One region of the Pseudoalteromonas sp. SG43-3 genome, then DNA from elsewhere that is predicted to be linked to it. Evidence: predicted binding sites of a transcription regulator. Region 1 holds the regulator's gene; each other region holds the start of a gene.
What was found. Region 1 encodes LexA, which represses DNA repair genes until DNA is damaged. Its sites were predicted from a motif close to TACTGTATNNNNATACAGTA; they were not measured.
Positions count from the first base shown of each region.

Region 2: the regulator LexA is predicted to act here: its motif matches at 3,823-3,842, upstream of H5157_RS14555 (exonuclease domain-containing protein).
Region 3: the regulator LexA is predicted to act here: its motif matches at 8,531-8,550, upstream of H5157_RS10730 (SulA-like leucine-rich domain-containing protein).

Region 1 is NZ_JACJFC010000019.1:73,544-83,508, forward strand. It holds gene ctaD (cytochrome c oxidase subunit I) at 1-1,060, opposite strand, end outside; gene coxB (cytochrome c oxidase subunit II) at 1,060-2,202, opposite strand; gene lexA (transcriptional repressor LexA) at 2,686-3,303, opposite strand; gene H5157_RS16395 (PaaI family thioesterase) at 3,471-3,911, shown strand; gene H5157_RS16400 (hypothetical protein) at 3,912-4,292, opposite strand; gene H5157_RS16405 (hypothetical protein) at 4,606-5,331, shown strand; gene H5157_RS16410 (chaperone modulator CbpM) at 5,394-5,714, opposite strand; gene H5157_RS16415 (DnaJ C-terminal domain-containing protein) at 5,714-6,682, opposite strand; gene H5157_RS16420 (endonuclease) at 6,914-7,567, shown strand; gene H5157_RS16425 (S41 family peptidase) at 7,668-9,275, shown strand; gene H5157_RS16430 (hypothetical protein) at 9,275-9,646, shown strand; gene hmpA (NO-inducible flavohemoprotein) at 9,718-9,965, opposite strand, start outside.
Region 2 is NZ_JACJFC010000015.1:102,015-111,979, forward strand. It holds gene H5157_RS14545 (surface lipoprotein assembly modifier) at 1-570, opposite strand, end outside; gene H5157_RS14550 (hypothetical protein) at 633-1,514, opposite strand; gene H5157_RS14555 (exonuclease domain-containing protein) at 1,658-3,811, opposite strand; gene H5157_RS14560 (dual specificity protein phosphatase family protein) at 3,940-4,434, shown strand; gene H5157_RS14565 (DUF6445 family protein) at 4,443-5,162, opposite strand; gene H5157_RS14570 (SapC family protein) at 5,155-5,895, opposite strand; gene H5157_RS14575 (tryptophan halogenase family protein) at 5,934-7,490, opposite strand; gene H5157_RS14580 (TonB-dependent receptor) at 7,562-9,965, opposite strand, start outside.
Region 3 is NZ_JACJFC010000009.1:186,170-196,134, forward strand. It holds gene H5157_RS10690 (fumarate hydratase) at 1-613, opposite strand, end outside; gene pabB (aminodeoxychorismate synthase component I) at 769-2,127, shown strand; gene H5157_RS10700 (CoA pyrophosphatase) at 2,134-2,709, shown strand; gene H5157_RS10705 (L-serine ammonia-lyase) at 2,813-4,189, shown strand; gene cysB (HTH-type transcriptional regulator CysB) at 4,265-5,242, opposite strand; gene H5157_RS10715 (hypothetical protein) at 5,567-6,325, shown strand; gene H5157_RS10720 (NCS2 family permease) at 6,399-7,691, opposite strand; gene H5157_RS10725 (tetratricopeptide repeat protein) at 7,810-8,274, shown strand; gene H5157_RS10730 (SulA-like leucine-rich domain-containing protein) at 8,573-9,007, shown strand; gene H5157_RS10735 (YchJ family protein) at 9,046-9,525, shown strand; gene H5157_RS10740 (diguanylate cyclase) at 9,600-9,965, opposite strand, start outside.

The DNA of each region.
Region 1 (9,965 bases):
GCACTTCAAAAGTTATTGAGCCTTTCCACATTGTGGCAACCCAATTAAATACTTTTACTCCTGTAGGTACCGATATAAGCATGGTCGCGTACATAAAAAACAACTCGCCAGCGACCGGCATCCCAGTGGTAAACATATGATGCGCCCAAACAATAAAGCTAAGTAGCGCAATTGAGGATGTGGCGTAGACCATTGATGCATAACCAAAAAGTTTTTTACGAGAAAAGGTAGGCACTATTGTAGATATAATGCCAAAGGCAGGAAGAATCATTATGTATACTTCAGGGTGACCAAAAAACCAAAAAATGTGTTGGAACATCACCGGGTCGCCACCGCCTGCGGCATCAAAAAAGCTGGTCGCAAAATACTTATCGGTAAGTACCATAGTGACAGCCCCTGCAAGCACTGGCATTACGGCTATTAATAAAAAGGCAGTAATTAACCACGTCCATACAAATAAGGGCAACTTCATCCATGTCATGCCGGGGGCACGTAAGTTCACTATGGTTACAATCACATTGATTGCGCCCATTATCGAGCTAATTCCCATAATATGTACGGCAAATACAAACAATGCAGTATTATCATTACTGTATGTTGTGGACAGTGGTGCATAAAAAGTCCAACCAAATGCAGGACCCCCACCAGGCATAAATAACGATGCCAATAGGATTAAAAACGCAAACGGTAAAATCCAAAAGCTCCAGTTATTCATTCTTGGCAATGCCATATCTGGCGCGCCAATCATGAGTGGTATCATCCAGTTAGCAAGGCCTGTAAAGGCGGGCATAACCGCACCAAACACCATAATTAAACCATGCACTGTGGTCATTTGATTAAAAAAGTGAGGGTCGACCAACTGTAAACCTGGTTGAAATAATTCAGCCCTGATCACCATGGCCATTGCGCCACCAATTAAGAACATGGTCAGCGAAAAAATTAAATATAAACTACCTATATCTTTATGATTAGTTGTGTAAAGCCAGCGTTTAAAACCTTTAGCTGGGTGATGAGCATGATGAGCTTCATTGGCGTTAGGTTGTTCTACTATGCTACTCATTAGTTCGCCTCCACTTTGGCATCAAGTGCTGTCTGTATTTGACTCGGTTGAATAACATCACCCGTATCATTACCCCACGCATTACGTTTATAAGTAATAACCGCAGCTAATTGCTTTATAGATAACTGCTTGGCAAAAGCTTGCATTGCCGTACCGGGTCGTCCATGGATAACTACATCAATGTGATCTTTTATATCGCCAAGCACTATCGGGCTGCCTTTAAGTGCAGGAAATACGCCCGGTAACCCCATGCCAGTAGGTTGATGACATGCAGCACAATTAGCCATATATACTTGTTCGCCTAAAGTCATTAATTCTTCTTTTGGGAGGGTTTTATCAAGTAATGCGGCATCTGCTAATGCTGCTTTTTGTTTAGCCTGCTTTGCATCTGTAAGCCATGTTTTAAAATCAGCCTCAGATTTAGCGACCACCACAACGGGCATAAAGCCATGGTCTTTACCACACAACTCAGCACATTGGCCTCGGTAAGTACCTTCTTCGTTTATGTTCGTCCATGTTTCGTTTATAAAGCCGGGGTTCGCATCTTTTTTAACTGCAAAATCAGGTACCCACCAAGAGTGAATAACATCGTCAGAAGTCATTAAAAATCGTACTTTTTGATTTATTGGCAGTACAAGAGGCTTATCAACCTCAAGTAAGTAGTTAGGATTTTTATCTGCAAGATTCGCGATTTCATCTTGCGGGGTAGATAAAATAGAGTAGAACTCTACATCTTCGCCCATATATTCATAATGCCATTTCCATTGCGAACCCGTAATTTTAATAGTGAGATCAGCTTTGCTGGCATCTTCCATTGCAATTAGGGTTTTAGTGGCTGGTACTGCCATAGCAATTAAAATAACAAACGGAATTGCAGTCCAAAGTATTTCTACTTTAGTGCTTTCGTGAAATTGGGCAGGTACAGCCCCTTTAGATTTACGGTGATGAATAAGTGCCCAAAACATAATTGCGAACACTATCACCCCAATCACACAACATATTATAAATATGGTCATGTGCAGCTGATATACATTATTGCTTATATCGGTTACGCCTTTGCGCATATTGTATTGGCTGTTAGCCAAAACTGGGTGCGAAAAAACACATAATATAAGCCACAAGGTAGAGGTCAGTTTACCCATGTGACGGCTCCTTTGATGCTATTGCGAATGCAAAGCGAAGAGGCATACGGCTTAAACGCCAATTCGTTATTTTTATTTTTTTAGCCAATCTTATTTAATATTGATTGGTTTTGCTGCGCCAACAACGAGTTTGTGTATATTGTGTGTTCTCAAAACTAAAAAGCTGTGAGTTATTATTAGCTCAGCACATTAACAATTAGCTAAAAAACGAACAACAAGCAAGTTTTAGTATAAAAAACAATCAGGTGATATTGAATAATTAATAAAAAATCGGTAATCAACTGGGCAACAGGAAGTTCAAAATATGAGCAAAACAAAGGGGTTTAACGCATTCGGAGGGGGAAAATATAAGTGCAAAAAAGTTTACAGCTTAAATAGTCAGTGGGCTGTTTACGCCCTTTTTTTAGTACAAATTCTAAAACAAAAATGCGTACTAATTAGTACGCATTTATAAAACTGCTTGTTTAAAAGCTATTTTTAAAGTCACATCCAATCAGCGTTTCTTATAACGCCAACGGCTAAGCCTTCAATATTAAAAGACTCATTCTCAAGATCTACTTCAATAGAGTCAAAATCGTCGTTTTCAGCATGAAGTAATACTTTACGACCCGCTTTCTCAAGACGTTTTACAGTTACGTCTTCGTCTAGGCGAGCAACAACAACTTGTCCATTTTCAGCGGTTTGAGTACGATGTACAGCAAGTAAATCACCATCCATAATACCAATATCTTTCATGCTCATACCGTTAACGCGTAGTAAAAAATCTGCAGCCGGTTTAAACATTAATGGATCGATTTTGCAGTGACTTTCAACGTGCTCTTGCGCCAAAATAGGTGAACCAGCAGCAACACGCCCTATAAGCGGTAAACCTAATTGTTCTGGCTCTTCTTCTTCAATTAATTGAATACCACGGCTTGCACCTGGTTTCATTTTAATTGCGCCTTTTTTAGCAAGTGCTTTTAAATGTTCTTCAGCAGCATTGGCACTTTTAAAACCTAATGTTTGCGCTATTTCAGCACGTGTAGGAGGCATACCAGTGTCTTTAATAAAAACTTTAATTAGTTCGAGTATTTGAGCTTGGCGGTTCGTTAATGGTCGCATACAACTGGTTTTCCATACAGTACATTTAACTGTGAGTATATACAGTTAAATAAAAATCGCAAATTTAAATTAAGCCTTAAAATAGCTAAAGTAATTTCACTTGTGTACATTTTAGGGATATAACTAAAGCTAAGTTTATAAATGATTAAAAATGCAAAGGAGACATTATGAGTATTTGGTACCAGCCCATCACCTTAGAGCTGTGCAAGCAGTTAGAACAAGGCATTAATGGCCAAGGAACATTAATGAAAACTATGGGGATAGAAGTCACAGAAATTGGCGATGATTATTTGGTTGCCACAATGCCGGCAATTCCTGAGCATCATAACCCAATGGGGATGGTTCACGGCGGTGCTAACGTTGTACTTGCCGAAACAGTTGCCAGCTATGCCGCTAACTTTGTTGTCGATTTTACTAAATTTTACTGTGTAGGACAGGAGATTAGCGCAAGTCATTTAAAAGCATCTCGCAACGGCACTTTAACAGCAACGGCAAGAGCGTTTCATATTGGCAAACGTAGTTCAGTGTGGGAAATAAAAATTACAAATAGCCGCAATGAGCTGTGCTGCGTATCAAAAATGACCGCAGCAGTCGTAGAGCGAAGATAGTTACTTTTCGATTGGGTAAATGGTAATTTCCATACCCGCACCAATCGCAGATATACGCAATAATGTATCTGCATCTAAGGCTTGATTAAAGCACTTAGGAGAAGTCCCTGATTCAAAACCAATATCAAACGTTCTACGTGAACAGCTTAACCATTGCTTTAGCGCGTTACGCGAACACGATTCAATAAGCTCACATATATGGTTTATGGCTTTATCAGGTGTGCTCACCTCACCTGTAGCTTCAATACGCGCTAGTTGACGGTATTCGTCTTTGTCATAATGTAAAATCGTCGCGACTTTTTTCAAGTCCGCCACTAGCAAACTAATATCTTGCTTTGATTCAAGCTCAAGATCTACATTTAAAAATTGAATTTCCGACATCGTTTCGTATTTATCCTCTAATAATTTCATTGCAAACTTTAACGCAGTTTTACCGTTATACCAAATCAACTATGCTCTATTAACCACTTTATATGGATATTTCGCAGCTTTTAAGTATTTTTTAGCATTTAAAGCTGGCTGGATATAAAACATTCAGCTCAATTAAACAGATAAGTCATGTTAGGAATTTAAGTGTAATCTTTTTTATTTTTAAATGATTACAGTAAGCTATAGTTTAAACTGCGACAAAATGTCGCAGTAACTTATCCCATTAATGTAATAAACTAGCTTCTAAAAATAATAAGACTAAAACATGAATAAAAAAATATTTAAACATGCTCGCAAGTTACATAAATGGTTAGGTTATTTATTAGCACTACAAATTTTAGCATGGTTACTAGGTGGTTTAATTATGAGTGCAATCCCTCTTGATAAAGTTCATGGGGAGCATCTTGCAACACGTACTCTTAATAACCCATTTACGCAGGCTGATTATGTTGCCTCCCTTGACGATATTGCCTCTCAGGTGGTTAATCCAACACAAATAATTTTTGAGAACTTCTTAACTACACCACTTATTACTGTCTTTAGTAATAACGAGCAGCAAAGCTTCAATGGCATAACAGGCCGACCATTTGAACCGCCAACTAAAATACAAATTACCGCAAATGCTAAAGCACACTTACTTATTGACGCTCAAGTAACAAGCGCTGTACTACTAAAGCAAGGTATGCGAGAAGTTGGATATAAAACCAATGTTTGGCAGGTACAATTTGACGACACATTTAACACAACACTGTACTTGTCAGAAAATAACGGCAAAGTTGTTACCGTTCGCAGCACGCTATGGCGAATATTCGACTTTTTTTGGATGTTACATATTATGGATTACGATGAGCGAGAGAATTTTAATAATCCACTACTTATTAGCTTTTCAGCAACTAGCGTACTTTTTTGTTTAAGTGGAATATTACTACTAATACAAAATATACGACTAAAACGATTTATCCGAATTAAAAATAAGAATAAATCAAAGTAGTCATATTGGTTTTTGAGAGCTAGCGCCCACTTATCAAAGAGTAAATAAGCCTAGGGCTTATTTTATTCCAAGTGCTTAAATCGACTCAAATGTCGCTTTAACATTTCGTTTTCGAAAATCAACTCATCACGCTCATCCAGCAATTGTAAAACTAAAGCTATTGCCGACCAATCTAACGAAAAGTCATGTTGGATACGGGCCGCTTTTTTAACTAAGGTCACTGCAGATACCGTAAATTGCCACTGCGTAACATGATCCCCCTCAATTGGAACCGCAATATTATGCTCAACTAGCTCATATAAAATTGCTTCGCTAATATCACTGCTCAAACATAGCTCTTTGCTAGTAAGTAAATCGTCTTTTTGTGTCACGATAATTTGCATTATGGCTTGCTCCAGTTATTACGGGGATCAAAGTGAGCTTTTTTGGCTAATTCTTCCCACAGTTTTTTACTGGCATCATCAACAGATGTTGGATTAACAATTTTAAGCACAGCAAATAAATCACCTTTAGCTTTTTTACTCATTAATCCCTTACCTTTAATACGCAAGCGTTGACCAGACTGACTATTAGAAGGAATAGTTAATTGGATGTTTCCTGTCAACGTAGGTAAATTTAGCTTTGTACCAAGAGCCGCTTCCCATGGTGCAAGAGGGACAACTATATTTAGGTTATGACCCTCAACATCAAATAATGGGTGAGGCACTAAACTAATTTGTAAATACAAGTCGCCATTTTGCCCATTAGCTGACCCTAATCCGCCTTGCCCTTTTAGTCGAATTCGCTCGCCATTTACTGAGCCTGCAGGAATTTTCACTTTAAGTGATTTTTTAATTTCAGTGACACGGCCACTGCTGTCTCGCTGCGGTAACATAAACTCAACAGGCTTCACGGTATCAACTAAAGTCTCTTCAAGAAAAATTGGGAACTCTATTTCCACATCTTGTCCTTTTTGCGCGCGAGCGGCGTTACTTCTGCTCTGCCCGGAACGATCGAATCCACCAGCTCCGCCAAACATTGAATTAATAAAGTCAGAAAACTCTTGGTCGGTTTGAGGATCGCTTTGCTGATAATTACTTTGCGAAGAGGCATTGTTACCACCATAATGGCCTTGCTGTTGACGAGCACGATTTTGTTGGTGACGACGTAACTCGTCGTATTTTACCCGTTCTTCTTTGTTATGGATGACTTCGTAAGCTTCTGCTATTTCTTTAAACTTATCTTCTGCTTGAGGCTCTTTGCTTACATCTGGGTGATATTTTCTGGCTAACTTTTTATAAGCAACTTTAACCGCTTTATCATCTGCATCAGGCGATATTCCAAGCACTGCATAATAATCAACAAATTTCATTTGCAATCCAAATCCTCATATTGAGTAAGCTTTAAGCATACTCCTTAACGGGTAACCTTGTGTGGTTAAAATACGATAAATAGTGAGAAATAAATGAATAGTGAAAATAACTTTGAGTAAAAAATTAATCAGGCACTTTTTATTAATATAAGCGTAGGCCTTAAGTTAACTTTATCTTTTATCTTCAAGGCTTTAAACTGCCTATTCCTGTAGTTCACATTTGTGATGGATATGACTCGATTTATTCTGGCCTTATTGGCTTGTTGTGTGTGCGTTTCGGTATCAGCCGAACAATTTACCCGTTTTTCAACGGCTAAAAGACATTTAATTAAAACCCTACCTGACAACGCCAAAAGCATTTACTGCGGCTGTGATATTAAAAAAGAAGGCAAAAAACTCGTTCCTGACCCGTCTAACTGTGGTTACATTCCTCGAAATACCCTTACCCGCTCAGGTAAAGTAAATGTGCGAGCACTACGCATTGAGTGGGAGCACATTGTTCCGGCGTGGGAATTTGGTCACCAGCTACAATGCTGGCAAGATGGCGGGCGTAAAAACTGCCGTAAAGTAAGTGCTAAATTTAGAAAAATGGAAGCTGATATAAATAACTTAGCGCCAGCTATTGGCGAAATTAATGCCGATCGCTCTAATTATCGTTTTGGTATGCTTAGCGAAAACGCCACACAATATGGTCGTTGCGAAGTAAAAGTAAACTTTAAGCAACGTGTAGTTGAACCGCCTGTTTATGCACGAAAACGTATAGCTGACACCTACGCTTACATGCAAAAAACATACGGTTTAAAAATCTCTGATAAACAGCAAAAGTTATTTAATGCATGGCAAAAGCAAGCATTCGCAGATACAAGTAGTGCGAGCAAGCTCTAAGCTTTAACACTCATTTACATAAATCAAAGTTATAAATGTTGAATAAACGAGCGAGTGTTGTAATATTTTAAACAACTTATTTACAAAAAAGCCCTTAACTATGTTTAAAAATAATAAAACCTCGCTTGCCATTTTCACTGCATTTGCGGGCTTTACTTTGACCGGTTGTGGCGGCGGCGGTAGCGGTATCGACTCAGCCCCTGTAGTTACAACACCTGTTAGTAGCAGTCCAACATGGACTGCGGGTGTATTTGAACCCTCTAACGATTTAAAAAACTTTTGCGAAACCCCGCGTACGGGTAACGATCCCTTTAATAACAACGAGCCTTACCCAGATCAAGCCGGTTCTGCCCTTTACGAAAAACTCTGGCTTCGTTCTTGGAGCGACGAAACCTACCTTTGGTATGATGAGATTGCCGATAACGATCCTGAAAGCTTTGCCACAGTAGCCGATTATTTTGCCCAATTAAAAACAGAGCAGCTTACCGACTCAGGAGCAAAAAAAGATAACTTTCATTTTTCAGAACCTACTGAAGATTACTTTCAAGAAGCGCAATCGGGCGTTACTTCTGGTTACGGTATAAATTGGGCGTTTATTGGCGATACAGCCGACCGTATTTTACGCGTCGCTTATCTTGAAGATGATTCACCTGCAAGCCAAATAGGCTTTCAACGTGGTGATACTGTACTTTCAGTTGACGGTGTTAGCATTAATTCCAATACACAGTCGGGTGTAGATACGCTTAACGAAGGTTTATTTAGTCCTACTAACGGCGACTCACATACTATTGTTGTACGCAGTAACGATGGCGCCGAAAAAACATTTAATGTAACCGCTGGCAATATTGAACAAACACCGGTTCAAAATGTTAAAACGATTACAACCGCAAATGGTTCAAGCGTGGGTTACATGCAATTTAATAGCCATATAAGCATTGCCCAAGAAGGGCTTATTGATGCAGTAAATAAGTTTAAAACCGATGGTATTGATGAGCTTGTAATCGACTTTAGATATAACGGTGGTGGTTTATTAGCACTGTCGGCACAATTAGCTTATATGGTTGCCGGTAATGCCAACGTTAACAACCGCTTTTATTATCAAACTCAACAAAACGATAAACAACCCGTTGATTCACCTTTTCCATTTATTGATGAAGAAATAGATTACTCTACTTTTTTTAGCACAGGTGAAAACCTACCTGATTTAAACTTATCGAAGGTTTATGTATTAAGCACATCAGGCACTTGTTCGGCATCAGAAGCTTTTATTAATGGTTTAAAAGGTATAGACGCAGAAGTTATTTTAATTGGCGATACAACCTGCGGTAAGCCCTATGGCTTTACCCCAACTCATAACTGCGCAACAACCTATTACACTATTCAATTTAGTGGGGTAAATAGCAAAGGATTTGGCGAATACGCTGCGGGTTTTACACCAACCCCTACGCCACAATTTGATGCTGATGTTCAAGGTTGTGAAATTGAGGACGACTTTGATCATCAGTTAGGCGACAGTGACGAGGCCGTTTTAGCCACCGCATTGTTTCATGTAGAAAATGGCAATTGCCCAATTAGAACGGCTGCTGCAAAAGCAGAGCCAGCTAATTTTTCAAGCTCTCGTGAATCTCTCATTCCTTTAAATATGCCTGAGCAATTTACCCAGCGTAATATGGACTTAACTTGGCCAACACTGAGTGAGGAAAGGTAATGGCTAAATTAGTACTCCCATTAGCTACCTTATTCGCTTTAGGTGGATGCCAAAGTGTAAATAGTGATCCCGCTAAACCCGCTATATTAACGAGCGTTAATCCTAGCGTTATTGCAACACTACAACAGGCAATTCAACAAGCTAAGGGAGGCGCATTAGTAACACTTTCCGATTCCGTATTTACTAAACGTAGCGAACTGCTAATTGATCATGCAATGAGTAAAGGGTCTGATGGCAGAGTAATTATGGGCGCGCATAATATAAAATCTGAGAAGTTTATTTTGCAACTACGTAATAACCAATGCGAGCTTTACTATCCTAAAAAAGAGCTTCCTACAGTACTTGAAGGTGTGACCTGTAAAGAGTTATAAGGCACTTTATTAGCGTTTATAAAAAGGCGCGCAGCACATCGCTGTACGCCTTTTTCTATTTTAAAGCGTTATTACAAGTCTTCATGCGGACCAAACACTTCATAATGAATCTGCTCGTTTTTAACACCTAGTTCAAGTAACTGCTTTTTTATAAATGCCATAAAACCGGCAGGACCACATAAGTAAAAGTCGCCATTACTCAATGGTAGCTGTGCTTGTACTGCATTTAGGTTCATTAACCCAGTAAAGTCAGCGCCCTCTGTCGCTTGGTTAAACCACGTTATTGTTTTCAAGTGGTTATTCTGCGCTGTTAGATCAT
Region 2 (9,965 bases), on a different contig from region 1:
ATGATAAAGCGCTACATCGGCACCTACACCATCGGCATTACGTGCTTTTGCAGTAGCAAAACGTTTAGCTTTGGTTTTTATGCTCATACGCAAATACGTATGTGGGTTTAAAAAGTGGCCATAGTAAGCACTAGCTTGATTAAAATGTAAAAATGTTTCGCCATCTACATTTGCTTTTGCGCCATCGTAACGAACCCCTAGCTCATGGCTATTAAAGCTGTAGCTGCCATCTAAACCATATTGATGAAGGTCTAAATCGTATTGATCAAATTCATCGTAGTCTTGTTGTTCAAACCGATAGCTTGAGGTTAATTTGGCGCCTTTGGTTAATTGCCATTTTGCATTAACACCGGCTGCGGTTTTTATGCCACTGTCGCTTTGTGACGAAATATCGTCAAGCTCCTGAACAGAGAGCGCTGAATTGCTTAATACCCCAACTTCTGCATCTGCATTTAGCTCAAAGCTACTTTTAAAGGGTTTATTTTGCTCAGGTGTTTTAACGTGGTTAGTTTGTGCAAGCACCGCTTGGACACTAAAAACACACAAAGTGGCGGTTATAACTGCTTTCATATTTATTCTCCAACAGGCCGAATAGGTTTCCCTATTCGGCATTTGTGCAAACACGCGGCGTATTAAAGGCCTAGGTCTAAGTCGTTAGTAATGTTGGTTACTACTTCACTTGCAGTGCTAAGTGCTACATCATTACTAATTTGATCAGTGACCGCTGCACTCACCTGCCCGCTAACACTTTGCTGTACCGTGCTTTGTAAACTGCTAACCGTACTATCTTGCACGCTGGCAATTAAAGATTGCTGAACACTACTTACAACTTCATTACTGGTATTAATTGCATCACCTACCTGCAGTGCAGAACTCACTGAGTTTGCAGCCGTATTCGTAATTGCTAATTGGTTTGTAAGCTCACCCGCATTAAGCGCACTCGCTGCATCAGCTTCTGTTACTGAATCGGTTGCGCTACTCACATTTGAAAGTAAAGAGGCATCTGTTGGTGTATCAGTAGTATCAGGCTGAGCGGCTTGCTCAGAGGTAAGTCCAAGTAATGACGATTGACTCACAGCGGTTGTTAAATTACCCGCCGATGAGGTTAACTGCGTTGTTGCATCGAGCGCTGTGTTGACTGTGGTATTGCCTGTGGCATTTAAAGACGAGGCCGATGCGTTCAATGCATTATTTAAAGATGAGCTGGCAGATGCAACTAATGAATTTGCAGGCTCTGCGGCCTCACTGCTTTCTTGCGCTGGAGTTTGCGTGTTATTCGCCGTTGAATCTGTGTTTTGCGAATCATCAGCCGTTACTTGTGTATCGTTAGATACGTTTGACTCGTTGCTACCACTGGCTGTTAAACCATTTTGTGAAAGCGCAATAGATGTAGATGTTTGTTGCTGCGCCGACGTTGACTGGGATATTTCAATATCAGCGGCATGCACTGCACCTGTAAAAGTACACACACCGCTTAACATCATTACGCTTACAATTTTATTTAATTTAGTCATTGTTTTGTCCTCTAGTTTGTCGGATTGACATAAAGAAGACGATTTACAAAAACACTTTATTCCAAAATAAATTAAAAAATTACAATAAAATCACTTATTAACTAAATTTCAAATACTTAAAGGTAAGCCAATACCCTACGGCGTTAGCTTTCACTATTTTGTATCAGCAATAACAGCTCCGCAGTGGCGGTTGCGTCGGCCAATGCGCGGTGATGGCTAGTTAAATTTAAATTAAAATGCGCGCTAAGGTTACCAAGCGAATAAGACTTTAAGCCTTTAAACGCTTTGCGCGATTCAACCACGGTGCACATTTTTGGCATTTTAAAAAAGTGCCCTGCAACCTCGCATTCTTTTTTAATAAAACCGTAATCAAAATTAACGTTATGGGCTACAAAAATACTGCCTGAGAGTTTATCTAATAGCGGCTTGGCTATATCGGCAAATACAGGCGCGTTGTAAACCATACTGTCGCTAATACCGGTTAATGACGTAATAAAGCCAGGTATATGGCGCTGCGGATTAATAAGTGTAGTCCAAGTATCAATTACTTTACCGTGCTGTACTTTAACTATGCCAATTTCGGTAATTCGGTTGCCGCCTTTTAAGCCGCCCGTGGTTTCTATGTCAACTACGCTGTAAACACGGTTTGGATCTACAAACCACTTAACTGCGGCAATATGTACCGTAAAGCCCACATTTTTTAAATTATCAATAGTTGTAAGTTGGTTGCGCCTAAGCTTATCGCCTGGAGCTTTTACTTCTTCAAAATGTACTTGGCCATTATTAATGACCATTAAATCGGGGTAGCCGTCTTTTAGCTGTAAATAATGTTTACTCATAGCCGTTAAGTGCGCAATTAGTGCCTCAAGTGGGCTGTTTAAAATAAGCGCTTCTAGTGGCTCTAATAAATTGCTGCGCCATCTAAATAAGCCATTGGGCTGATCAAAGTATTGCGCTGCATTTTTGCACACTAAATTAAGTAATGCTTGCGACGTTTGGCACTGAGCTAAGCGCTCGTTTATCTGTGTTTGCTGCGCTTCATAAAAATTACCAAGCCTTAATACTTGCGGATAAATATCAAACTCATTGCATGGCGGATAAGGCGACTCGACAAATAACTCGTGCCAAAATACTAAACCAAACAAACTTTGCCAAAGCGTGTTTTCGGTATTAAATACAGCCATACCTTCGCGAGTATAATAATCGTTTACGCCCTGCTCTACTTCACCTCGGTACAGTTCATCTATTTCTAGCACGCACTGAGTGTCGGCAAGCATGGCACTTAAACGCGAACGTGTTTTTTTATTAAACTTACGCATTAAAAAATCGTCAGCAAAATAAAGTAAATCATCAGTAAGTGGGTTTTCGATAATGGCTTCTAACCGTGCTTTTACCCACTCTTTATTGCCAAGCCTGTATTGCTCTCTTATTTGAATTTCTTGTGCTTCGCTATCATCCACGCACCCTTCAAGTAAACTAAAAGCAAGTTCGCTATCAACTGTTTTTAGCTGCCTATAAAGCCTAACTAATAGTTTGTTTTTTAATACAACGGCAATTGCACCATGTGCAGCTTGCACTAAAACCTGCGACGCTAAAACAACATAGTCGCTCTCATCTGTAATATTTTTAAATGCTAACCGGTAACGGTTTAATAAATAGTTTGATTGCGCTTCGTCAAGTGTTTCAAAACGCGACAAGCTCTCGCTGTGTCCTTCGCGCGTAGCGGTTAAGCCTAAGTCTCGCATTACAAAACGGTTTTGATGATTCACATCACCACTGCTTAGTTTGCCTGCAAATAAAAACTCAAAATACTCGTAGTAATCACTGCGGTTGTTAATTACATACTGGCTATAAAGTGGCGCAAGCTCTTTTGGGCATGCTCTAAAAAACTCACGCGCAATATCCACCAGCGCGCCTTTAGCGGCACTCTTTTTAAAACTTATTTGCTCACTGTAATTACTTAGCAACTCAACCAAAGAAGGCTTAGTTAAGTGCGCTAAAAGCTGCGAATAATGCTGCTCGTTTGGCTCAAATAAAATACCGGCTTTTTTTAGCGTATAAATAGCCTGATGCGGCGAGGTTATTTCTTCATAATTAAGCGATTGCGCCTGCACTAAATAAGGCTTTCGCGAGTACACACGCGCCAACATGCATTGGCTTTGCTCATCTAGCTGATTAATTTTACTAATGAATTCGCTGTGTTTGGGCTCAAGTAAATGCATACATTTACTTGTTACAAACTCAATAAGCTCTCTAAAATGCGCTAAATAGTATTTTGCTGGTAATTCTTTTTTCATAATATCGCCACAACTGTATATAAAAACAGTATCTAGTATTTGCGCTTATTATTCAATCTTAAACTTGTAACTAAAACACGCTATAGTGAGCTTATTAAAGCAAATTCATTAAAAATAAAGGACTTACCATGAGCGCGCATCCGTACGATGTTTTATCACTCAATAACGGCGCAAATATTATTTTTACGCCCTGCCCTGGTACAAAAACGCAAAACCTAGCGGATTCAATCAATACATTAAAAGCAGCTGGCGCTAACGTGCTGCTGTCGCTTATGCCGCAAAAAGAGCTTGAAAAAAACAACGTAGAAACAATTAATAGTGAGTGCAATAAGCACGATATAACGTGGTTTCATTTACCAATAAATGACGACGAAGCACCCAAACAGCCTTTTACATCAAGCTGGAACACCCATAAAATCGACATATTACAGGCCATACAACACAAACAAACCATTGCCATACATTGCAAAGGCGGCACTGGCCGCACAGGGTTGGTCGCTGCGCTTATTTTAAATTCGGCAGGTTACACAAAAGAAGAAGTATACAGCCTAGTACAATGCATTCGCCCTAAAGCGCTTACTATAGAATTGCAAAAAGAGTACTTTGAGAGTTTTAGTCGGTAATAAAAAAGCTAGCGCAAAACAGCAAAGCTACTGATAGTTAAACGCCCATTAACTGGGTCACAGGAATAACCATTAGACGCGTTTATATTACCGGAATGCAATAAATTACTTGGGTATATAACTGCCCGATTTAGCTTAGCCTCTACACTGTAAACTTGCTCAAACAAAGTTGTACTTCCATTTATATATTGTGGATTTTTATGAAGTTTTTGCGCCATGGCTTGTTGCTTAATAGCTTGCCTATAAAGCATAAGCCGCTCTTTTGTTATACGTTCATACCCTAGGGCTCTATGCTTATAAAATGAAGTGCCACCATGAGTTTCATCACATAAAAAGTGCACCATAGCAAGTTGATTCATATTAGGTGTATCAAAATGAGGGAGCATTTGTATTGGCCTGAGCTTATCAGGCTCAGTGCATGCAATTGAAAAAGCAGAAAGAATTACATCGAACTCGCTTTTATCCGCCATATCAAAGTGTGAATTAATAATTGGCGCAAGCGCTTTTAACCGCTCGATATAACTAAGCGGTGCTGCTTTTCTTACTCCTGGGTAAAAATCACTTTCTTGTGCGCAAAACGCTTCTCTAGCACTTTGAGAAAACGCAGCAAAATTAATAAGCGCATCTACATTATTTACAAAATCATCAATAACAATAATTGGGGTTTTTTCTTCCCCTACAGTATGTATGTGTAACGCCATATTTTCGTTTAGTTTAAAATCAATCATCGGCTAAATTAAGCACTGCATTTTTACGCTCTATCAATGGGTATATTTGGCCAAGTGAGGTTATAACAGTATAAATAGCGGGTAATAAAGCGCTTTGATGTAAAAGCGTAATTTGATCACTATTAAGTTGTGCGAGTCTTTCTTGGTTAATAGTGTATAGGCCGTTTAACTTTGTTTTTTGACTGTTCTGAAACGTGACCTCAAGCGATAATGGCTGCAGTAGATCATGCTGTAACAAGGTATCAATTAACTTTTTATTGTCTATTTCGCCCTGTAGTAAATGCCCTAAACACTGCTTTATTTGTTTGAAATAGCTACTTTCTTCTGCGCTTTGGGTATAAATTGGTTCTAAATTATTCTGGCTTTGCGCTCGATTATTAACGACTGCTGGGCTATTTAAATTAATACACACAGGGTATTGAGTTTGCTGCGCATGAGTATCACCAACAAAAAATGGCTGACGCTGTAATTGAAGCGGTAAATACACACCCTGCCACTGCGAGTTCTGATAAAACAAGTTCTCATGTTGCTCAAAGCCTAATAAAGCATTGAGTGTAAACTCCCCTGTTTCTGAGTTTTTTGCAAAAACTATAGGCTGCTGAACAGCAATTTGATTAAGTTCTGCCATAACAACAGGGACCATATTAATGTTTTCTGCGTGTGATTGTGCCTTTTGTGTGTCTATTTTTATGTGCTGATGAGCACTTTGTTCTAATGCGACTAAATTTTCCATGTGTGTCTCTTTATTGTTTTTATGTGTAAATTTTTAAGCTAAATAGTGCTAAGCCCATGATTCTTAACTTTATTTAACAATTCTCGGTTACTAGGTAAGTTAGTTACAGCTTGGTTTATCATGCTCTTATTTTTATCAAACTGACTTTTAGCAAAAACAGTGTCTTCAAGCATATAGGCAGTTGTGCTGTAATCACTTTTAAAGCCCATACCATATAAAACATATTGATAACTCGCCGCTGGAAACACCTCATTGTTACTTGTAAAATCGTGATCAGCAGGGGCGCGGTATTGCCATAGTTTCATTAGATCTTGTAAGCTTTGAGGAATCGTTTTAGGGTCTCTGTTATCGCTCCAAAATGCGTTATCGTCACGGGTTGATAAAATATAATGTAACTTTAAAAAGTCGATTATTTTTTCCCACCTATAGGTAAACGTCTCATTAAAGCGTTTGGCGGTAATATCCATAATATCCCGGGTATGGGGAAGTTGTTCGCTTATCATTTGCGCTGACATTTCTACTAATACCAATGCAGAAGCTTCTAGTGGCTCTAAAAAACCAGCCGAAAGCCCAACCGCAACACAGTTGTTTTGCCAAAAATGTGAGCGGTGGCCACTTTTAATAGGGATTTTTCTAATTGTTAACGACTCTATTTTATCGCCTACATACTCTCTAAGTTTTTCCCTTGCTTGCGACTCGGTACTGTACTTACTGGAGTACACATAGCCCACCCCACGGCGGTGCTGTAATCCTATATCCCATATCCAACCCGCTTCTTGCGCTGTTGAAATTGTGTGAGATGCAATACTGTCATTTTCATCTTCATAAGGGACTTGCACTGCTAAGGCGGTATCAATAAACAGCACATCATCGCAGGGCTGAAAAGGAATCTTATAATGCTCGCCTAACAACAATGATGAAAAACCAGTGCAATCGATAAATAAATCACCGCTAATTTCACCTTGTTGCTTTGTAGTAACGCTTGCAATATCGCCATTTTTAGCATTATTGACCTGCGTTACATCAGCTAAAATATGTTTAACGCCTAGCTGCTGAGTACAATGTTTTTGTAAAAAAACGGCAAATTTTGCAGAGTCTAAATGGTAGGCATAATTGGCTATAGCAGCATATTCTGGTGTACGAATTGTTTTAGGGGCAAGCCCTTGCTCACAAATAGCTTCTTGGTAACACACTGCGTTTGAAAAAGACGTTGACTCTGCTGTGTTATTTAACCAATGCCCTGCCATATCGGTTTTTGAAAAGCCCTGCGGCAGAACTAATGGGTGATAGTAAAAATCATCATCGCTGCCATCCACCCATTTGGCGAATTTTGCTCCTTGCTTAAAGCTTGCTTCACACTCGCGTATAAAATCGGTTTCGCTAATACCAAGTGCTATTAATGTACTACGCATGGTAGGCCAAGTGCCTTCACCAACACCTATAATTGGTACATTTGGAGATTCAACTAGCACAACATTAAGACCATCGGGGGTATTACTTTTATGGTGCGCCGCTAATCGACCAGCTGTTAGCCAGCCTGCTATACCACCACCAACGACAACCACTGTTTTTATTTCTTTATTTTGCTGGTTCATGCTTGTTACCTATAAAGGCGTATTTAAAAAGTGGCTATTACTAAATGTAAAAGCCACTTTTATTATTTAAGTTAGAAACTTCCACGAACACCTAACGCAAAACGTCGCCCGCTATCTTCAACCATTAGTAATTGATTAGAGAAGCGACCACGTTTGTGTACGTATTCTTCGGTTAAGTTTATACCCTCAAAGAACACCGATACATTTTCGGTAATATCATAGCTGCCACTGGCATCGAATTGTGCATAGTCTTCAACTATCGTCACACCATCACCATTTAACTGTGTTAGTGACTGTACAAAGCTATCGCGCCAGTTATAGGCTAAACGCGCCTGAAATGGGCCATTCTCATAAAAGCCAACCACATTATAAGAGTCGCTTAAGCCTGTTAATGCAAATACTTGAGTTATATCTGCAGGGTCTAGTTCTGCATCACTATCAACAAATGTTGCATTAACCATAAAACCAAAGCCACTATCAAAACTATGCTGTAAGGCTATTTCCCAGCCATCAACAATCGCCGATTCGCTATTATTTGGTAATGTGTTTGTAAATACAGCCGTCGAGTCAGCAGCGTCAGGGTTATCTACATCGTTACCTGTTGAGGGGTCAGTCAACAATCCGCCGTCAGACAATTCAAAGGTTAAATCTTCAGTGGTATTGATAATGAAGTTAGCAACATTCTTTCTAAAGTAACCAGCGGATAAATAACTGGCATCAGCGTAATACCACTCTAATGATAAATCTAAGTTATCAGAGGTAAATGGCTCAAGCGCAGGGTTACCAGAGCTTGATGTTAAATTGCCCCCTTGGCGCGTTGTTTCAATTACTGTTACAGGCGACATACTATCGAGTGTTGGTCGCGTAATTGTTTGTGATACAGCAGCACGTGCTATTAGCTCATCGCTTATTTCAAGCTTTACGCTAAAGTTAGGTAAAATCGCTTCGTAATCTGAACTTGCTGAAATATTTTCTACGGCGCCGAAATTAGCAAGCATTTCTGTTTTATCTAAGATAGTTAACGCGCTAACCGGCTCATCTGTGCCCTTTACTTTTACATCGGTGCTTTCAAATCTAAAGCCCGCTGTTGCGTATAAAGGCATGCCTGCAAGTTCAGCTTCAAAATCAAATTCTGTATAAAACGAGAAAGTATCTTCAGTTATCTCAAACGACTTATTACGTTTAACTGCATCAAAACTAATAGGCTGACCATTCGCCGCAGCTATTTGCTCAAGGTACGCAAAGTTTGCCTCTCCATCATGTGCAAGCCATGACGTTGGCATACGACCGCTGCCGCTCACATCACCTAAAAAGTCATCTCCTGCGTCAAATACAAATTGCGCTAAGCCATCCATACTTGGGTCATCTGGGTAACCACAAAAGGTACAGTGAATACCTACGCCTTCGTTGTCCCAACGATCAAGGTTTTTAGTTTCAGTTGAATACATAGTACCAAATTTAACCGAAACTAGGCCTGAGCTGCCATCGTTATGCCAAATGCTATCCCAACGAAACTGATCCACAGTATCTTCTACAGCCCAACCACGGCGAAGCATTACGTGTGCACGGCTGTTGGCTGTATCTAAATGATTTGATACGCCATCAGGTGCAACTGCAGGGTTATAAGCAACACCGTCCAGCTCTTGCTGGCCGCTATAAATGTTAGGGTTAGCAGAGGCAAACTCACTCGCGTAAGGTAAGATACCGCCATCCACTTCAAATCGAACTCGGTTAGCATAGCCAATCAACGATAGCTGATCGCCACCGCCATTATTAGCCTCACGCTTGGCTTTTGAGTGGCTCAAATCAAACTTCATATTTAAGTTATCGTTTACATGCCAATCAAAGTTTAAACCTAATGCGCTAGAGTTGGTTAAACGATCAAACTTTTTAGCGTGCATATCGGTGGCAAGACCTACCTCTTGATATAAATCAACCACAGTGCCATTTTCATCAACGGTTGGGCCTGCAGCATCACCAAAGCCTTCTAAGTTTGGCGCTGTAAACCAGTGCCCGTAAGACGTTGTGTCTGCTTCTACATCAAAATCTGAATAGAGCGCATCAGCAGTGATAACTAAATCATCTGAAGGTGCATACTGTATAACTAAATTTGCATTAGTGCGTGTACGTGTCTCTGTAGTAACTTTATGATCGTAATTACGTGGCGAGAAAATATTACCGGTGTATGCTTGCCCGCTTTGAGTTTGAGGATTTGGGACGCCCACGTTTTCTAACCAGCCGTCTACCTGTGCCTGATTTAAGCGTGTTTCGCGTTCTTGACGAGAAACGGCAAACAACAAACCCAGTGTGTCATCATTAAATGTATTACTAATTAAGCCAGAAATCTCAGGTGTGGTTTCTTCACTATTTTCATCGTAAATACCTTTAACACTACCCGCTATTTTAAAGCCACTAATCGCAAATGGACGTGCCGTATTAACGTTTACTGTTGAGCCAATACCACCAGATTGCATA
Region 3 (9,965 bases), on a different contig from region 1:
CCATTACTGCTGCTTTTTCAGCCGTACCACCAATACCTATACCTAACATGCCTGGCGGACACCAACCAGCACCCATTGTTGGTAGTGTTTTTTCTACCCATGCAGCAACATCATCTGACGGGTTTAACATAACCATTTTACTTTTGTTTTCAGAGCCGCCGCCTTTAGCCGCAACCATTACTTCTACTTTTCCACCCGCTACTAAATCAATATGCACAACCGAAGGCGTATTATCTTTAGTATTTTTACGCGTACCAGCAGGGTCTGCAACAATAGATGCACGTAAAGGGTTATCTGGATTCAAATATGCACGACGAGTACCTTCATCAACCATTTGTTGAACGGTTAAATCTGTTTTATCCCACTTAACATCCATACCTACTTTAACAAAACAGGTAATAATACCGGTGTCTTGGCAAAGTGGACGCTTGCCTTCAGCCGACATGCGTGAGTTAATTAAAATTTGTGCAATGGCGTCTTTAGCCGCTTTACTTTGTTCTTTGTTGTACGCTTTTTCGAGTGCTTGAACAAAATCAAGTGGGTGATAGAACGAAATATATTGCAATGCATCTTCAATGCTATCAATAAAGTCTTGCTGACAAATTGTACTCATAGTGGTTCCTTAAGTTACCGTTACGCGTTGTCGCGTAATCTAAATCAAACCGGTGACGGTGGTTTGCACTGTTTTTTGCAGCTTAGTGCTGCCAAAAAATTTGACTTATGATACCCTCCCAGCCCGTTTCGAGCCAGTTCTTAAAGGGGCAGTAAATGCTAAACAATAAAAAAAATTGTATTAAATTAGGCATAACACAAAACTGCATTGACGTTTTTGCGCATTTTTCACATTTGCCTTATGCAATTCTATTAGATTCTGCAAATAGTAATCATATAAACAGCCGTTTTGATATTGTTGCTATTGAGCCGCAAAGTACCCTTGAAGTAAAAAATAATAAAAGCTTTTTAAATAATATAGAAAGTAGTGATAACTGCTTTGAAATTATGAATAATGAGCTTTCGCATCTTGCTAAAACAAAAGCCGATTACGATTTACCCTTTAACGGCGGCTGGCTTGGCTACTTTGGCTACGACTTAGGGCGTACAATTGAAAACATCCCCACTCGTGCTATTGAAGATATTAATCTTCCCCAAATGGCTATTGGCCTTTACTTAGATGCCCTTATTTACGACAAGCAGCAACAAAGCTGGTTTTATGTATCGCAGCCAAACACCGATCGATTAGCGCTTTATGAGCAATACTTAAATACACACGCTAACTCCCAAGTTAATACGCAGTCCTTTGCCCTAAACAGCGACTGGCAATCAAATATGAGCGAAACGGAATACGCTGCAAAGTTTGCCCAAATTGAGGAGTATCTAAAAAGTGGCGATTGTTACCAAATTAATTTAGCGCAGCGCTTTAACGCTCAGTTTGAAGGCTCCCCTTGGGCGGCTTATATTAAACTGCGTGAGGCAAATAAAGCGCCATTTTCGAGCTTTATAAATCACCCTCAAGGGGCAATTTTATCAATTTCCCCTGAGCGCTTTATATCTGTAAATAATAACGTTGTAGAAACCAAACCTATTAAAGGCACTCTGCCGCGAAAAGCGGATGCGCTGGAGGATCAACGCCAAGCCCAAATACTCGCAGCATCAGCTAAAGATCGCGCTGAAAATGTCATGATTGTTGATTTACTGCGTAACGACTTAGGCAAAGTGGCAAAACCTGGCAGCGTCCACGTCCCTTCCCTTTTTGCTATTGAAAGCTTTCCGGCAGTGCATCATTTAGTAAGCACGGTAACCTCAGAACTTGATGAAGGCAAAACAGCGGTCGATCAGTTAAAAGCGGCTTTTCCGGGTGGCTCAATCACCGGTGCGCCCAAAATTAGAGCGATGGAAATAATTGAAGAACTAGAACCACATCGCCGCAGCATTTATTGTGGTTCAATTGGTTATTTAAGTGCATGTGGAAATATGGATACGAGTATCACTATTCGTACCTTGGTGTGCCACAAAGCGCAAATTTACTGCTGGGCAGGTGGCGGAATAGTAGCTGATTCTAAAGTCGAATTGGAATATCAAGAAACTTACGATAAAGTAAATAAAATCCTCCCTTTATTAAAACAGTAGGTCGCTTTGAATAGTGAACACATTATGGCGCGGTTTCTGTTAAGCCCTACAGCTGCGCCAAACCAGTTAAAAGACACGCGTAAAAAACGTGCTAGCGCTGTTATGCTGCCAATTATTGATATAGATAATCATGCACATATCTTACTGTGTAAACGCCCTACTTATTTACACCATCACCCTGGGGAGATTTGTTTGCCCGGAGGTAAGTTTGAAGTAAGCGACATTACCCTTCGCACCACAGCCCTTCGCGAACTAAAAGAAGAGCTAAATATTGCCCAAAACAACGTTAATGTAATAGGTCACTTACCTGAGTATTCAACATTAACGGGTTTTAGTATTAGCCCCTATGTGGGTTTACTTAATAAAGGCACCACCTGGGAAAATGACTATAATGAAGTACAAGCGAGCTTTTTACTCTCGGTCACTGAGTTAAATAACGAAGCTAATTGGCAACCCTTACCTTTTCAACGATTTGGGAAAACGGTTATTTTGCAAGGTTTTAAAACGCCACATGGTTTACTTTGGGGTGCGACAGCAAGCATTATAAAAAACTTTACAAAACAACTCGCCTTACCAGTTTAAATCTTCGTTATTAGTAGTTACACAATCACAATTCCACGTTATCATGCTCGACCGTTCAAAGAGCAGCTTCGTGCTGATAAAACAAAGTAGAGACACACACATTATGATCAGTGCATTTGATATGTTTAGCATTGGTATTGGCCCTTCGTCATCACACACCGTTGGCCCAATGCGCGCATCACGCTTATTTGTTAATGACCTACAAGAACAACAATTATTAGCAAATGTGACCGATATTAAAGTAGAGCTTTATGGCTCTTTGGGTCAAACAGGTGTTGGCCATGGCTCGGGTAAAGCCGTAATTCTTGGTTTAGCCGGTTATGACCCTGAAACTATAGATGCCGATTTAGTCGACGACATTTTAGCCACCATCGAACAAGAACAGGTTATTTATTTAAACAAAACACACAAAGCTAAGTTTCCAAAACAAGGTGCTATTGTTTTTCATCGTCGAAAAACGCTGCCTAAACACTCTAATGCAATGGAAATTATCGCCTCAAACAACGGCGAAAAAGTTTACAGCAAAGTATATTACTCTATTGGCGGTGGCTTTATTGTTACTGATGAAGAGTTTGAAAACGAAAAACAAGCAGCCCTTGATATTAGAGAAGAAAACCCAGCTCCTTTCCCTTTCAGTAGCGCAAAAGAGCTACTAGAGATGTGTAAAGAGTCAGGGCTTAGTGTTTCAAGCTTAATGATGAAGAACGAAAAAACACTGCGCACTGAAGATGAAATAAAAGACACGCTGTTTCATATTTGGAAAGTAATGATGGCCTGTATTGACCGTGGTATGCGTACCGAAGGCATCCTACCTGGCGGCTTAAAAGTAAAACGCCGTGCGCCCAGCTTATACTTAAAACTAAATATAGAAGTCAGTAACGACCCACTTCGTGCAATGGACTGGGTTGATTTATTTGCCCTTGCCGTAAACGAAGAAAATGCGGCAGGTGGCCGTGTAGTTACCGCACCAACTAATGGTGCTGCGGGTATTTTACCGGCTGTACTTATGTACTATCACACATTTGTGAAAGAAGTAGACCGCGATATAGCCACACGTTATTTATTAACGGCTGCTGCTATTGGTATTTTATATAAAAAGAATGCCTCTATATCGGGTGCTGAAGTAGGTTGCCAAGGTGAAGTTGGCGTTGCGTGCTCTATGGCTGCAGGCGCATTAACAGAAATTGTTGGTGGCAATGTTGTGCAAGTAGAAAACGCAGCAGAAATTGGTATGGAACATAATCTAGGCCTCACGTGCGACCCTGTTGGTGGCTTAGTACAAGTGCCGTGTATTGAACGCAATGCAATGGGCGCGATTAAAGCAATTAATGCCTCACGTTTAGCTATTCGTGGCAGTGGCGAGCAAAAGGTATCACTTGATAAAGTGATTAAAACCATGCTTGAAACCGGCAACGATATGAAAACCAAATACAAAGAAACCGCTCGCGGTGGATTAGCAGTTAATATTATCGAATGTTAATCAGCTCGCTATAAAAAGAAAAAGCTGTCTATTTAAAATAGGCAGCTTTTTTATTTTTCGTTCAATGCAATCACCTTATTTAACGGGTAACTCTATATCTGCAAATAACTTATCTACGTCATCTTGGTTACGTAACAAGCTTGCTCGCTCTACTCGCTCTTTAGTTAAGTGCGGTGCAAAACGCTCAATAAAATCATACATGTAAGTACGTAAAAAGCTGCCCTTTCTAAAACCAATTTTGGTCGTGCTAGCTTCAAATAAGTGGCTTGCATCAATACACACTAAATCAGTGTCACTCACTTGATCTATCGCCATTGACGCAACAACTCCTACTCCTAGCCCTAAACGTACATATGTTTTTATAACGTCAGCATCGGTTGCTGTAAATACAATGTGTGGTTCAAGCCCGTGTGCGCTAAACGCTTTATCTAACTCTGAGCGGCCCGTAAAACCAAATACATATGTAATGAGTGGATATTGGGCAATGTCAGCAACAGTTAAACTATTTGCCTTTTTAGCGAGAGGATGGTCTTTAGCAACAACAATACTGCGGTTCCAATGGTAGCAAGGCAGCATAACTAAATCTGAATACAAATGCAGTGCTTCTGTTGCAATAGCAAAGTCGGCATCACCGCGTGCTGCAGCATCTGATATTTGCTGTGGAGTACCTTGGTGCATATGAAGCGATACCGCAGGGTATTTTTTCATAAACCCTTGAATAACGTTAGGCAAAGCATAACGGGCTTGGGTATGTGTTGTGGCAATATTTAACTTACCTTGATCAGGTAACGTATGCTCATTAGCAACGGCTTTAATACCTTCTACTTTGGAGAGTATTTCACGAGAAATATTAATTATATCTTCGCCAGCACCGGTTACATGCGTTAAATGTTTACCACTGCGACCAAAAATTTGTACACCCAACTCATCTTCTAACATGCGTACTTGTTTAGAAATTCCTGGCTGCGAGGTAAATAAACTCTCAGCAGTCGCTGAAACATTTAATTTATGATTTTGTACTTCTACGATGTATCTGAGTTGTTGTAATTTCATGGCTGCAAATTTTAACGTTATTATTCATATTATTTATAAAGGCAATACCGCTTAAAACCAAGTGTTATTTACGTAAAATATCACTTTAGGTCTTTAGGTGTGCAATTATCTGATTAGAGCTCAAGGCTAGCATAATAAATATGCTTGAGGTAGCGATGTTTATTCAGCTTTAGTTTATAAGCCCTTAGGGTGACTACGGTTTATAAAGAGCTCAACCTATCAATTTTTTGGTGTATTTTTTAAGTTAATCGGCGCAAAGCTACCCTGTTAACGTATATTTAATGTAAGATTAAATAATTAGGTTATATATCCGAGAATTACACCATGATCGTTTCTATTATAATAGTGCTTATAGTTGCATTGATTGTGATTGCACTTTGGGTAAGTGCTGTACAACAACACAAAGAAAAACAAGAAGCGGAACGCCGCAAAGAGCTAACAAAACAAAAAGCTATAATAGAAGAAACAGAAGAAGCACTAATGAATAGTGCCAATATACCTCTTTCTGAAAATATAATCCGTGTATTGCAACGCCGTATTTACGAAGCATTAAACACGATGGTTACTAGTTCGCCAACATCTAAAGCACTCAAAAGCCGCTTAGGTGAGGCTAAAACGCACCTCACCAATGCAGTTCTAGACAACAGCAGTGAAGCCCTAACGCTACCGAGTAATGACAAGCAGCTTGTTGGCCTAATTCAAGGTATTAAAAAATTACGCTCAATTTTACGCTCTGAACATAATAAAGGTCGTATTGATAGCCAAGTTTTTGTTTTAGAAGATAAACGTCTTGAAAAACTACAACTGCGTATTAATATCGAAAGCCAAATAAAACGTGGCTTATCTGCCCGCTCAGCGAGTATGGTTGGCTCTGCAAGGCAGTATTTTGAAAAAGCACAGGCAACGCTCAATGCAGTTACATACACCGATGAATATGTAACAACAAAACGCCAAGAAGTTGAAGGTTACTTAGAAGCAATTAGTGTTGAACTGCGGGCTTCTAATGCAAGCGCACTTAAAAAGAAAACAGAAGAAGAGCAAGACGACTTAGATATATTGTTTGCTCCTAAAAAGAAATGGTAATTCTTTTATAAAAGCGTTAAAAAAGCCTGCACAAATTAAATTTATGCAGGCTTTTTTGTCTATTTGTTAGTCATTAAGACAAAAATGCAAACTTGAAAACAAACAAGGCTGTTAATATCCAAACACTAATACTGATTTGATCTTGCTTACCACACAATACTTTTACCGCCGTATAAGATATAAAACCAAGTGCAATACCGTGCGCAATCGAAAACGTTAATGGTGTCATTAGTAATACCACAGTAACAGGAATTGCATCGGTCATATCATCCCAATTTACAAACTTTAAATTTTGTAACATCAGTACAGCGACATATAAAATAGCACCTGCCGTAGCATAAGCCGGTACCATTTGTGCAAGCGGTGCAAAAAACATCATTAGTAAAAAGCAAATACCTACAACTACAGCCGTTAAGCCAGTACGTCCGCCAACTGAAACACCAGCAACCGATTCTATATACGATGTAGTCGTAGACGTGCCTAGCATCGCACCTGCAATTGTTGCAGAGCTGTCAGCACTTAGTGCGCGCCCTAAACGAGGCATGTTACCTTTTTCATCAGCTAAACCAGCTTTTTGAGTGACCGCAACTAATGTACCCGAAGTATCAAAAAGATCGACAAACAAGAATGCAAAAATAACACTCATCATTGATATATCAAAAGCGGCGGCAAAATCTAGTTGCATAAAAGTAGGCATTATTGATGGTGGCATAGCCATAACACCGTGATATTCAACTAGCCCTAAACTTAGTGCAATGCCAGTCACTAATAAAATACTAATAAGTACACCGCTTTTAAAATCGCGGTATAAAAGCGCTGCAATTACAAAAAAGCTTAATATAGCCAATAATGGGCCTGGGGAAGTAATGTCGCCCAATTGCACTAATGTTGCTGGGCTTGAGACAATAATGCCTGCATTTTTAAGGGCAATTAAGGCTAAAAAAGCACCTATACCTGTTGCGATAGCTCGCTTGAGCACCAGAGGTATGGCATTAATAATCCATTCTCTGACTTTAAATAAGCTTAAAAATAAAAATATACAACCCGACATAAAAACAGCCCCTAATGCGGCTTGCCAGGTATAACCCATTCCTAATACGACGCCATACGTAAAAAAGGCATTTAGTCCCATGCCAGGCGCTAATGCTAATGGATAATTAGCCCACAAACCCATTATAAAACAGCCTATCGCAGCTGCTATACAGGTAGCTACAAATGCAGCCCCTTGGTCCATCCCTGCCTCAGCAAGCATAGCCGGGTTTACAAATACAATGTATACCATAGTGATAAAGGTCGTTAGGCCAGCAACGCATTCGCGTTTAACTGTTGAGTTATTTTCGCTGAGTTTAAATAAGGCTTCAAACATAATAAACTTGTGATAGTAAAAAGTGACGAGATTTTAACATAAAAATTATCTTTTACAGGACATTTTACCTTGCTATATACTAAACTGTTAAAGTAGTTAAAATAATAAATGAACCAATATGCTTAAAACAACACCTTGTGAGCAAGACTTAGAGCAACAGCTAGACAACATTTTAGGTTTTGTTACTCAACCAGAAAGCAGCCCCGCGCCCATTGATAATAAAAAAGATGAGCAAAGTACTATTAATAAAGCCCTATATTATTTAAAAAATAATCAAGCTCCATTGGCTGCAAAATGGATGCGCCTTGCTGCAATGGCAGGGAACCATAGAGCACAGTTTTATTTAGGTTTATTTTTTGTAAAAGGTGAAGGCGTGCCACAAAGTGTATTTCATGCTGTAGCTTGGTTGAGCTTAGCGAGTAGCCAAGGATACGCACCTGCCACTGCAGCGGTTACAGATATACGCAAACATATCGAAACTAAGCGATTTAAAGATGCTCAATGTTATGCAGCAAGTTTGTACGAACAAATTCACCAACTCCAGTTTTCTCATATGATCCCTCGCACGAGTGAAGACACATAAACCAACTAAGTTATAAGTACTGTATACAGTGTTGAAAAATACTGTATATAGTTACAAAGATACTCCTACTCAGTATAAAACCCACAAATTAAAACATTACTCAAAAATTTATTTTTGAAATACCTTCTCAAAAACAAACCTATAACAAGTTGATTAATAAAGAATTATAGATTTAAAAATAAAAAACAATGATCAAAGGCTGAATAACTGTACAAATAAATAGCATAAAATGCTTGCACGAAAGCACTGTATAAACTACTGTATATGAATACTGTATAAAAACCCAGTGAGTGAAATTATGTTACAGCCTATTACCGTAAGAACAGTTAAAAGTTACCAACAAGACGAGCAAAGCGATTGCGTAAATTTGATCCAAATTGAAGATGAAATTTCAGCGACCTTTGAGCTTTTAAAAGTATTACACCAATACAATAGCTCTAATGCATGGACGTTACTAATTGCGCCAGATCATGTACCTAGCAAAGCTTTACTTGACTCATGCTCTATTGATACAAGCAAATTACTTGTTATTAGACAGAAGCACCTAGTAAATTTAGAGTATGTATTAAATTCTGCGTTACATAATGGAAACTTTGCAGCGGTAATTACCTGGACCGATATAGTTAATAACCAACTACTTACAAATCTATCGTTCGATTTAAGTAAAACGAATACAAAACTATACTGTTTTACTAAAAACGCTCAAACAACAGAGATACCACTCGCTCAATAAGCTTGTTAAACTAATGTTTTAGATTCTGTATTATTATTATGACTTCACTCAATACCACATTATGTTTTTGCAGCAGTGGGCACAATTATGCCGATTGCTGCGAGCCGCTTCACTTATCTGTAAAGCAAGCTGACACTCCTGAACAACTTATGCGGTCACGATTCAGCGCTTATGTTATTAAAAATGCAAAATATGTTTATCAAACCTACGCAAAAGAAAAACAAGCTGAGAATCCGGTTAAAGAAATCAATGATTTTGCTAACAGCTGTCGATTTATAAATCTTGATTTAATTGACTCAAGCCATGATGGCGATACTGGAACTGTAGAATTTAAAGCCCAATATTTTTATCAAAACTTATTTTGTGAGCTTCATGAAAAATCGCAGTTTATTAAAGAAAACACTCAATGGCGTTATTTAGATGGCACTATATATCCTGTTGAAGATATTAAAGTAGGCAGAAATGATAACTGCCCATGCGGTAGCAATAAAAAGTACAAAAAATGTCATAGCATGTAATAAATAATCTTATTTAATATTTATCACCTAAAAGGTGTTTTTAAGTGGCAGAGTGATTTATTAGCTAACTAAACTTAAAAACACACTTTGTTACGCCCTTGCATTTTAGACTCATACATTTTTTCATCTGCGATCTGCAACGTGTTTTTGTTATTTACGTATGGTTGTAGGGTTGCACCGCCAATACTAATAGTCACAAAATCATATTCTGAATATTTGTGTAATATTCCTAAATCGGCCACATTCTGTTTAATTTTATCAGCAACACAAATTGCACCTTCAGTGCTTGTATGCGGTAGAACAACTACAAACTCTTCGCCGCCATAACGCGCAACAAAATCGGTTGGCCTTTGCAAACTATTAGTAATAGTTTGTGCTACTAGGTTTAACACCGTATCCCCCTGCACATGACCATAGATATCATTGTATTGCTTAAAATA